One region of the Erwinia sp. E_sp_B01_1 genome, then DNA from elsewhere that is predicted to be linked to it. Evidence: predicted binding sites of a transcription regulator. Region 1 holds the regulator's gene; the other holds the start of a gene.

Region 1 (5,817 bases):
TGGCAAAGGGTTACTGATTGGTGCCGCACTGAAGCCGCAACATGCAGGTAAAGCGCGGGACATTCTGAATGCCGCCGCAGCGGAAGGAGTGATGATTCTGAATGCCGGAACGGATGTGATCCGTTTCGCCCCTTCGCTGGTAATTGAACCTACTGATATTGAAGAGGGCATGGCCCGCTTTGCTAAAGCGGTAGAACAAGCGCTGGCTTAACAGACCGACAGGGAGCTGAGCTGCTCAGCTCCCTGGGGATTTCCCATCAGCTCAAATTTTGCATCAGATCCCTTTCCACGCCATGCCGCTCTCTCACACCTGCATTCGTACCGCCCCCTGCAGACCGGCTGTCAGGCCCTCTTTCATCTCACCGTACAGGCAGCACAGGATAAGCAGTCAGGACGATTTTCTTAACTTGCGTGAGAGCCAGCGTCCGTGGTGCGGACGTGAACTCCAGGCGAGTGAGGAGATGGTATGCATCACGCTCAGATGCCCCAGAATACGCTTCACATGCCTTTCAAGAATGGTGACCGGCCCCTGATGAAACTCCACCTGTGAATCCAGCACGTTAGCTTCAGAGCTGGGGCCATCATATTCCAGTCGCTGCTGACAGCGTTGCAGTGCCACCTCGCAGGATTGCAAATAGCGCTCTGCCAGCGAAGAGGTCAGCATGGTGTGCTCGCGCGCCAGCGTGGTCATGGCATTGATATGCTCAACGATAAACTGACTGTGCGTTACCCAGAGTTTCATATCGGAAAGATAACTGGGATCAAATCCCGGCTCCTGCATCGCCTGATTCAGCGAGTTATACAGCGCGTTGTGAGCCTGATTTACTTTTATGCGCTGGTAAGCCAGCTTCACCGGATCCTGCTCATTCCCCAGTAAAAGCTGTAACGCATCCTGATAAGTGCCCAACGCATCGTGCGCATTCTGTCGCAGCAGACCGCTTTGCCACTGTGGCCATAACCAGACCATGCCGGCAAAGGCAATCAGACAGCCCATCAACGTATCCAGCAACCGGGGCAGCAGGAAATCTGCCCCATTCAGCGAGAGGAGCTGTAAAGAGTAAACGGCGGTGACGGTAAAACCGATCATGGCAAAGCCGTAGAACTTACGGATAAACAGATAGCTGATCAGGGTGATCGCCAGCATCACCAGCAGGACGATCGATTCCGGTGCCTGAAGTCGCAGGGTTATAGCCGCAATAACCAACCCGGCAAGCGTGCCAAGCGCACGGTGCTGGATCCTTACCCGGGTGGCACTGTAGCCATTCTGACTGACGAACATCACCGTCATCAGGATCCAGTAAGGTTTTGGCAGATTAAAGAACAGCGCCAGGGAGCTGGCAAAGGTCAGCATCACGGCGAACCGGCCTGCGGTTCGCAGGGCTGCGGATTTCAACGACAGATAGCTTTTGATGGCGGGCAGCAGAGGCAGCCGGCGTTGCCGATCGGCCATTAAGTCCCGCTGATAGAGAGGGCGCTGCGTGCGCAACACCCGTCCGATACGGCTGAAATGGTAATAGCAAAAGGTCCCAACCGGATTATCCGGATTCTGACGCGAAATTTTCTCCAGCGCCTGCAACTGTTTTTCCATGGTGAAACGGTTGGGCAGCTTGTGATAGAGGATATCGTCGGCCAGTTCACGCAGCCTGGCAGCTATAGTCTGAGCATTCCAGCGAATGACCGCTTCAGCATGGCTCTGCTCAACCAGTTTTTGCACCTCCTCCGGCTGATGCAGACTGACTGAGATATGTTCCTGCAAATCCAGCGCCACCTGAAATGCCCGGGTTAGCCGTTTATGATGGTTATAACGGGTAGCTGACAGCATGTGCATTTGCTGATAGCAGGTGGTGATCAGGTCGACAGCTTTCTGCTGTCGTATCAGCAGCGGAGGCAGGGCCTTTTCAGGATCGGTAAGCCGGGTCAGCAGGGTATATTTGGCTTCGCAATAGCCCGCCAGCTCCCGGTAGAGCAGGCTGAGAGTTTCGCGCATCGGCTGCTCTTTCCACAGCCAGAACCAGAACCAGTTAAAGACTCCGTACCAGATTGTGCCCAAAATATAGAGCATCGGCGGTTCCCAGACGGGCATACGTCCGGCCAGACTCAGCGTAAAAATTGCAGCAATCAGCGAGCCTGGCAGCAAACGCCCATGCAGCGGGCTTAGCTCCCCGGTAATGCCCAGCAGCATCGCCATCGTAAAGAGAATAACCGGCAGGGGAACGGCATGGCCGCCAAGGTACTGGATCAGGAAGCTGCTGAAGGCAAACAGGCTTCCGCCGACAATCAGGCGTTTGAAAAAACGTTTATGAGGCGTATCGAGACCAGCAATATTGCAACAGGCAGGCACTAAGGAAAAGAGTAAACCTCTCTGCAAATCGCCCAGCAGCCATCCTGTAGCCACGGGTAAACAGAGCACCAGCGTCTGGCGCAGTGCGTAATTAACTTCTGGGTGATAAATGATTCGACGCCACATCACTCCGTACCAAATAAAACGGCGCAACAGTAACTGTTGCGCCGTGGATCAGAGCCGATTAGCGAGTGCCGTAGACAACGATCGTTTTACCGTGTGCCGAGATCAGGTTTTGATCTTCCAGCATTTTCAGAATACGCCCTACCGTTTCACGTGAGCAGCCAACGATCTGCCCAATTTCCTGGCGGGTGATTTTGATCTGCATGCCGTCCGGATGCGTCATGGCGTCGGGTTGCTTCGCCAGGTTCAGCAGGGTTTGCGCGATGCGACCTGTCACATCGAGGAAAGCTAAATTGCCCACTTTCTCAGAAGTCACCTGCAGACGACGCGCCATCTGTGAAGAGAGACGCATCAGAATGTCAGGGTTAACCTGAATCAGCTGACGGAATTTTTTGTAGGAGATCTCAGCCACTTCACAGGCTGTCTTCGCACGTACCCACGCGCTGCGTTCCTGACCCTCTTCGAACAGGCCAAGCTCGCCAATGAAGTCACCCTGATTGAGGTAAGAGAGGATCATCTCTTTGCCTTCTTCATCCTTGATAAGTACCGCTACTGCGCCTTTGACGATGTAGTAGAGCGTTTCCGCCTTTTCACCCTGATGAATCAGCGTGCTTTTGGAGGGATACTTATGAATATGGCAATGTGACAGGAACCATTCAAGTGTCGGGTCTGTTTGCGGTTTGCCGAGAACCATTCGCTGTTATCCTCTGTTGTAATCGTGCCTAAATACAGGGGCAGAGTTCCCTGCCAGGCGTTGAAATAGTCAAGCGTTTCCCATCAGGAAATTTATTCGGGCCTCTGTCAAAAGCCTGGCTCGTTATGTCGTCCCGTTTCGTCATGCATGTAGAGTACTGACGAATATATTACAGCTTTGTTTGTAGCACAGCTTTCAATGGGTGTCTTCTGTTGTCTCGCTTCAGCATAGTGCGAAAACTGCCGCATTGCCGTTTTTCAGGGTAAAGCGTAATCTGAGGTTAACTGAATGAATTAGAGGAACTTGTTATGCAGGCTCGGGTAAAGTGGGTAGAAGGGTTAACGTTTTTGGGAGAATCCTCATCGGGACATCAGGTGTTGATGGATGGGAATTCAGGCGATAAGGCACCAAGCCCGATGGAAATGGTGCTGATGGCCGCGGGCGGATGCAGCGCAATAGATGTGGTTTCCATCCTGCAGAAGGGCCGTCATAACGTCAGGGATTGCGAGGTTAAGCTAACTTCAGAGCGCCGTGAGGAAGCACCCCGCCTGTTTACCCATATCAATATGCACTTTATTGTCAGCGGTGCAGCGCTGGCTGATAAGGCCGTAGCGCGTGCTGTGGATCTCTCCGCTGAGAAATATTGCTCTGTTGCGCTGATGTTAGGAAAGGGCGTGGAGATCACCCACAGTTATGAAGTGATTGAATAACAGGATAAGTCACTGCATCACCGTTTTGCTGCTGCCCCGCACTGTCGGGGCATCACTCAATTTTTTCCCCTGGATCAGCCGTTTCACCAGCGGCCCCATGATCAATTCCATCGCCAGCCCCATTTTTCCACCCGGCACCACTAATGTATTGATGTGGGAGATAAAAGACCCCTGTAGCATCGACAACAGGTAGGGGAAATCAATATCCTCCAGCGCCTGGAAGTGGATCACTACAAAGCTCTCATCCAGCGAGGGAATGGCTCGCGCAGCGAAGGGGTTAGAGGTATCTACAGTGGGGACGCGCTGGAAGTTGATGTGTGTGCGCGAGAACTGTGGGGTGATGAAATTAATGTAATCTTCCATAGAGCGCACTACCGAATCCATTACCGCCTCGCGGGAGTGCCCCCGTTCACTGGTGTCGCGCACTAATTTCTGGATCCACTCCAGGTTAACGATGGGGACCACGCCGACCAGCAGGTCAACATGCTGTGAAACGTTATCGGTAGGCGTCACGACACCGCCGTGCAGGCCTTCATAAAACAAAACGTCGGTAGGTTCAGGCAGGGGTTGCCACGGCGTAAAGGTGCCCGGAACCTGGTTCCACGGCACAGCTTCATCATAAGTGTGAAGGTATTTACGCGATTTGCCGCTGCCGCTACGGCCATATTCAGCAAAGGTGTGTTCCAGTAGCGCGAAGTCATTGGCTTCGGGACCGAAATAGCTGATATGCCGGCCCATATCGCGCGCCTTACGGATGGCCATGTCCATCTCAGGACGGGTGTAGCGATGAAAGCTGTCACCTTCGACTTCTGCAGCATGCAGATTCAGCTGCTGGAAAATTTTTCTGAAAGCCAGGCTGGTGGTAGTGGTTCCCGCTCCGCTGGAACCGGTCACCGCGATGACCGGATGTTTGGCTGACATGGCATACCTCCCTGAAAAAAATCACATCGATCCAGCATTGGTACCATGTTTAACGCACAGGTGTCATCTCTGTGCATTAAACCGCCTTGTTAACCGGTCACCTGGCCACGAGGCATAATATTTACTGTTTCATGCAGTTCTGACCACACCAGCACTACTTCGCCGCTGTTTAGCAGGCGGCGAACGTCTGCAACTTTTTGTTCAAGGGTCTTTTCCTGCTCGCCATAGTCAGTGCCCTCCCGCAGCACAAAGGCTTCCAGCAGGTTATCGAGAGTTTCAGCGTCTAAATCTTTCCAGGGAATAATCACGTTAGTTGTCCAGCCAGGTTGAAAGCCATTGAGGTATACGTTGCTCAAGCCACATTTGCGGTTTCCGCAGGGTGCCGCCGACAAATCCTACGTGGCCGCCATACTCCGTCAGCTGATAAGTGACGCTGGAAGGCAGCAGGCCGGCAGCGGGTATGACCTCGCTGGTCATAAAGGGATCGTCTTTAGCATGGATGATCAGCAAAGGTTTTGCCACGCCGGGCAGTAAAGGCATCGCGCTACAGCGGCGATAATAGTCTGTTGCATCCAGAAATCCGTGCGCTCTGGCCGTAATAACGTCATCAAAATCCCGCAGTTTTTTCAACGCCCGGAGCTGCGGAAGGTCGATGGGCAGCGTTCCGGGCCAGGCGAGTAATTTACGCTCGGCATTCTGCTTGAGCAGGCTGAGGAGATAGCGCTGGTAGAAACGGGAAAATCCCTGTTCCAGCTTCAGGCTACAGGGTTCAAGCATCAGTGGGGCAGAAACCACCACTCCGGCATCAAGCAGGCAGGCATTCCCCTGTTCACCCATCAGACAGGCCAGCATATTTCCCCCAAGAGAGAAACCCACAGCAGCGGTAGGCACCGCTCCCCATTCCTCCCTTAGCCACTGAAGAAAGAAGCGGGCATCGCTGGTTTCGCCGGAGTGATAAATTCGCCGCAGCCGGTTCGGTTCGCCGCTGCACCCACGGAAATGCATCACCACGCCCAGCCAGCCCCGCG
Region 2 (5,817 bases), 2.0 Mb from region 1:
GGTGGCAAAACAGGAAGGCCGTGACGCCGACCTGCAGGCTATCTGCTCAATGGGCATCAACATGTTCCGCGTGCTGATGACCTGGCTGAAGCCGGTCCTGCCTTCCCTGACCGAACGCACTGAAGCGTTCCTGAATGTGGAACTGAGCTGGGATGGCATCCAACAGCCGCTGCTCGATCACCCCATCACCGCCTTCAAAGCGCTTTACAGCCGTATTGAGATGGACAAAGTGAATGCGCTGATCGAAGCTTCCAAAGAAGATGCGGCAGTCGCTAACCAGCCCGCCGCTAACGGTTCCGGCACTGATGCGGCAGCGAGTAAAACGGCTGTTGCGGGTGCAGGAAAAGATAAGGCAGCGGGCAAGCCTGCAGCTAACAGTGCAGCAGGTGATGATGCAGTGGCCGACACCATCAACTTTGATGATTTCGCCAAAGTGGATATGCGTGTGGCGCTGATCAAAACGGCGGAACTGGTCGACGGCTCTGACAAATTGCTGCGTCTGGTGCTGGATATGGGCGGTGAGACCCGTCAGATCTTCTCCGGTATCCGCGCTGCTTATCCGGACCCTTCCGTACTGGAAGGCCGTATGACAGTGGTGGTGGCTAACCTGGCTCCCCGCAAGATGCGCTTTGGCGTGTCAGAAGGCATGGTGCTTTCAGCAGGCCCTGGCGGTAAAGACCTGTTTATCCTGGGTGCCGACAGCGGCGCTCAGCCGGGTATGCAGGTCAAATAATCCTGCGTGATGCGGTGACGACTGAAAGGGGCGAAAGAGATTTCGTCCCTTTTTCACATCTGCTTGCTGCATCGGTGTGACCCGTAGCACGTTTTCTCATTTCAACGTATGATTCAGTTTCATTAAACAGGAGCTTATCATGCGCACCGCGCTGTCTGTGGGCTGGCGATACCTTCGCGCCTTTGTGATCATTTACCTCTGCCTTTATGCCGGTAACGGCCTCGCTGCCCTGCTCCCCGTGACCATTCCGGGCAGTATCATTGGCATGCTTATCCTCTTTGTTCTGCTGGCAACGCAAATCCTTCCGGTGAAGTGGGTTAAACCCGGCAGTACGCTGTTGATCCGCTATATGGGCCTGCTGTTTGTGCCGATCAGCGTGGGTATCATGAGTTATACCGACATCCTCACCGCCCAGTTTGGTCCGATTGTCGTCTCCTGTGTCCTCAGCACCTTTGTCGTCCTGATTACCGTCGGGCTGGCTTCCCATAAATTACACAGCCGTCCTCTGGTCGGGCCGGGAGCAAAAGATGAGTGATATCTGGTGGTCGCTACCGCTGACCGTGCTGGTCTTTTTTGCCGCCCGCCGGGTTGCTGCAAAAGTGAAGATCTCACTGGTTAATCCGCTGCTGCTTTCGATGGCGGTTATAATTCCCCTGCTGCTGCTGATCCAGATGCCCTATGCCCGCTATTTCCAGGGCAGTTCGGTGCTTAATCACCTGCTACAACCCTCTGTCGTGGCGCTGGCTATCCCCCTTTATGAGCAGATGAATCAAATCCGCGCCCGCTGGAAATCGATCATTGGCGTCTGCTTTATGGGCAGCATGACGGCGATGATTTCCGGCACCGCAATCGCACTGTGGATGGGCGCTACGCCACAAATCGCCGCCACTATCATGCCAAAATCCGTCACCACACCTATTGCAATGGCGGTTTCCGGGACGCTGGGGGGAATTCCAGCGATAAGCGCCATCTGCGTGCTGATTGCCGGGGTTCTGGGTGCTGTATTCGGGCATATGATTCTGAACCTGCTGAAAATTTCCGGAAAACCTTCCCGCGGATTAGCCATAGGCAACGCTTCCCATGCGCTGGGCACCGCCCGTTGTGCCGAACTGGACTATCAGGAAGGCGCTTACAGCTCGCTGGCGCTGGTGATCTGTGGAATTATCACCTCACTGCTGGCCCCTTTCCTGTTTCCGCTGCTGATGGCCTTCTGGGGATAGCCTGGCCCGGTCTGGGGTTAATTTGCGAGAGATCCCGCATTTTGTAATCAGGTTTCATAAATTGCATTGCTTGCGTGATATCAATCACATATAACCTTGCAACTGACCGCTAAAATTAGCAGCCAAATTTGCCAGAGAGGCCTGATATGCACCCAAGATTCCTTGCCGCGTTTGCCACGCTGCCGTCACCTTTGCAGACCGCCCTGCAGCCCATTATTTCTGCCGCTGACTTTCAGGCTTTCCTGACCCCGTCACAGGTTACAGAGATCAAAGCCGCAACCGGACTGGACGATCGGGAACTGGCTTTTGCCCTGCTGCCGCTGGCGGCGGCCTGCGCCGTGGCCCCGCTCTCCAACTTCAATGTGGGGGCGCTGGCAAGGGGCGAAAGCGGGCATCTCTATTTTGGTGCGAACATGGAATTTGTCGGGGCCACTATGCAGCAAACGGTGCATGCAGAGCAGAGCGCGGTGACCCACGCCTGGCTGCGTGGCGAGTCAGCGCTGGAAGCCATTACCGTGAACTACACGCCCTGTGGTCACTGCCGCCAGTTTATGAATGAGCTGAACAGCGGCACGGCACTGGCCATTCATCTGCCGGGGCGCGCGCCCTCCACGCTGGGGGATTATCTGCCGGATGCTTTTGGCCCACGCGATCTGGAGATCAAAACGCTGCTGATGGATGAAGTCGATCATGGTCTGCAAATTCAGGGGGATCCCCTTGCTCAGGCGGCACTTCAGGCGGCTAACCGTAGCCACGCGCCTTATACGCAGGCATGGAGCGGCGTGGCGTTGCAAACCGCAGAAGGCGCGATTTTTGCCGGGCGGTATGCTGAAAATGCGGCATTCAACCCCAGCCTTCCTCCCCTGCAGGCTGCCCTGAATTTACTGAGTCTTTCGGGACACGACGTGCTGAATATCCAGCGTGCCGTTCTGGCCGAAGCGCCGGAAGCCAAAGTCATTCAGCGTCAGGCCACTGTGGCTACACTTCAGGCGCTGGGCTGCACCAATATCACCACTATTCCTCTGGCCTGACCACCCGCCTTTCAGGATGCTGCTCTTCGCGGCATCCTGCGCTTTGTCCCTCAAAATTACGTAAATTTCGCACCTTTTGTTATATCCGGTTAACAAAAGCTGTACTTTCAGACCAGTTATTTTAGGATTGCCCCCACAACATTTTGATCCGAATGAGTATTGATTGCATGGAACTCGAATACGAAAGTAAACGACCGCTGTATATCCCTTATGCCGGCCCTATCTTGCTGGAATTCCCACTGTTAAATAAGGGAAGCGCTTTCTCTGTTGAGGAGCGCAACGAATTCAACCTCCGTGGCCTGCTGCCCGAAACAGTGGAAACGATCGAAGAACAGGCAAAACGTGCGTGGCGTCAGTTCCAGGATTTCAAAAACGATAACGATAAACACGTCTACCTGCGTAACATCCAGGACACCAACGAAACCCTGTTCTATCGCCTGCTGGACAACCATCTTGAAGAGATGATGCCGATCATCTACACCCCAACCGTCGGCGCAGCCTGTGAGCACTTCTCGGAAATCTATCGTCGTGCGCGTGGCGTATTCATCTCCTACCCGAACCGCGGCAACATTGAAGATATGCTGCAAAACGCCACCAAGCAGAATGTAAAAGTGATCGTCGTTACCGACGGCGAGCGCATTCTGGGTCTGGGCGACCAGGGCATCGGCGGAATGGGTATTCCTATTGGTAAGCTCTCCCTTTATACCGCCTGTGGCGGCATCAGCCCGGCTTATACCCTGCCAATCGTGCTGGATGTGGGCACCAACAATCAGCAGTTGCTCAATGACCCGCTGTACATGGGCTGGCGTCATCCGCGCATTACGGGCGAAGAGTACGATAACTTCGTCCATGAATTTATTCTGGCCGTGAAGAGCCGCTGGCCAAACGTGGTGTTGCAGTTCGAAGATTTCGCGCAAAAAAATGCCATGCCTTTACTGGAACGCTATCGCGACGAAGTCTGCTGCTTTAATGATGATATTCAGGGAACTGCGGCGGTCACGCTGGGAACGCTGATCGCCGCAAGTCGTGCGGCAGGCAGTAAGATGAGCGAGCAGAAGGTGGTGTTCCTCGGTGCCGGTTCCGCCGGTTGCGGCATCGCTGAGCAGATCATCGCGCAGATGAAGTCAGAAGGTCTGAGCGACGAAGAAGCACGCTCGCGGGTCTTTATGGTTGACCGTTTCGGCCTGCTGACTGACAAGCTGCCGAACCTGCTGAACTTCCAGAGCAAGCTGGTGCAGAAAAGCGAGAAGCTGGCAGAATGGCACACCGGCTCTGACTCGATTTCGCTGCTGGACGTGGTGCGCAATGCCCGTCCTGATATTCTGATTGGCGTTTCCGGCCAGCCGGGCCTGTTCAGCGAAGAGATCATCCGCGAGATGCATAAGCACTGCAATCGCCCTATCGTGATGCCGCTCTCTAACCCTACCTCACGCGTTGAAGCCACGCCGCAGGACATCATGGCCTGGACCGACGGCGCAGCGCTGGTAGCCACCGGTAGCCCGTTCTCGCCGGTGATGTGGAAAGAGAAAACCTACCCTATTGCCCAGTGCAATAACTCCTATATCTTCCCGGGGATCGGCCTTGGCGTCATCGCCTCTGGCGCCACCCGCGTCACGGACAGTATGCTGATGGCTGCCAGCCGCGCGCTGGCCGACTGCTCGCCACTGGTAAATGATGGCGTTGGCCCGGTACTGCCTGAAGTGAAAGATATTCAGGGCGTGTCAAAAGTGATCGCTATGGCCGTGGGTAAAGCCGCGCAGTTGGCAGGCGTTGCCGTCGTCACTTCTGAAGATGTACTTTCGAAAGCTATCGCAGCCAACTTCTGGCTGCCGCAATACCGTAACTATCGCCGGACCTCAATCTGACGAAAAGGCCGGGTGTTTTGCACCCGGCCTGCGCCACATCACTTTTCTGCCGCTGAATCGTGCGAAAAGCCGCCAACCGGTGCGCTGTTGCTTGCTTCACCCCGCCGGGTCAAGTAGCCTTGAATGATTCTATTTCTGCAAGTCTGAGCACCGTCCGGCATGGTAAAACGCTTGATATATAGTCTTATTATCATCATTGCACTGATGGTAATGACTGCGCTCGGCCTGGATCGCTGGATCAGCTGGAAAACCGCCCCTTACGTTTACGACAATTTAAAGTCACTGCCGCACCGTCAGGTAGGCGTAGTGCTGGGCACAGCTAAGTATTACCGCACCGGCGTGATCAATCAGTATTACCTTTACCGCATGCAGGGCGCGCTGAATGCCTATAACAGCGGCAAGGTGAATTATCTGCTGCTGAGCGGCGATAATGCGCAGCAAAGCTATAACGAACCTATGACCATGCGTCGTGATTTGATCGCCGCAGGCGTTGATCCTTCGGATATCGTGCTGGATTACGCAGGTTTCCGGACGCTGGATTCCATCGTGCGGACCCGTAAAGTTTTCGACACCAACGACTTTATTATTATCACCCAGCGCTTCCACTGCGAACGCGCGTTGTATATCGCCCTGCATATGGGGATTCAGGCGCAGTGCTACGCCGTTCCCTCGCCGAAAAATATGCTGAATATTCGGGCCAGAGAAGTTGCCGCACGGCTTGGCGCGCTGGCCGATTTGTATCTGATGAAGCGCGAACCGCACTTCCTCGGCCCGATGGTGCCGATCCCCGCCCGTCATGAAATCCCGGATGATGCACAAAGCTACCCAGCCGTTACGCCAGAACAGCTGCTGGAACTGCAACAGAAGCTGGAAAAACAATCGAAGTCCGCGCAGCGGGCCCAGCCCGAAGAACAGGTGAAAACTGCTCAACAGTCAGAACCCGGGCAACAAACACAGGCTGAACAAAA

What was found. The regulator CRP, encoded in region 1, controls carbon source genes, mostly activating them, when cyclic AMP is high. The targets are predictions, from matches to a motif close to ATGTGANNNNNNTCACAT.
Region 2: the regulator CRP is predicted to act here: its motif matches at 2,026-2,043, upstream of cdd (cytidine deaminase).

What each region holds. Positions count from the first base shown of each region.
Region 1 covers NZ_CP142208.1:408,126-413,942, forward strand. The annotation lists gene VRC33_RS01790 (aspartate aminotransferase family protein) at 1-211, shown strand, start outside; gene VRC33_RS01795 (YccS/YhfK family putative transporter) at 389-2,467, opposite strand; gene crp (cAMP-activated global transcriptional regulator CRP) at 2,526-3,158, opposite strand; gene VRC33_RS01805 (OsmC family protein) at 3,467-3,868, shown strand; gene VRC33_RS01810 (phosphoribulokinase) at 3,878-4,789, opposite strand; gene VRC33_RS01815 (YheU family protein) at 4,879-5,097, opposite strand; gene VRC33_RS01820 (hydrolase) at 5,099-5,817, opposite strand, start outside.
Region 2 covers NZ_CP142208.1:3,210,419-3,216,235, forward strand. The annotation lists gene metG (methionine--tRNA ligase) at 1-733, shown strand, start outside; gene VRC33_RS15170 (CidA/LrgA family protein) at 873-1,268, shown strand; gene VRC33_RS15175 (CidB/LrgB family autolysis modulator) at 1,261-1,953, shown strand; gene cdd (cytidine deaminase) at 2,100-2,984, shown strand; gene VRC33_RS15185 (NAD-dependent malic enzyme) at 3,152-4,849, shown strand; partial or broken gene sanA (outer membrane permeability protein SanA) at 5,009-5,716, shown strand.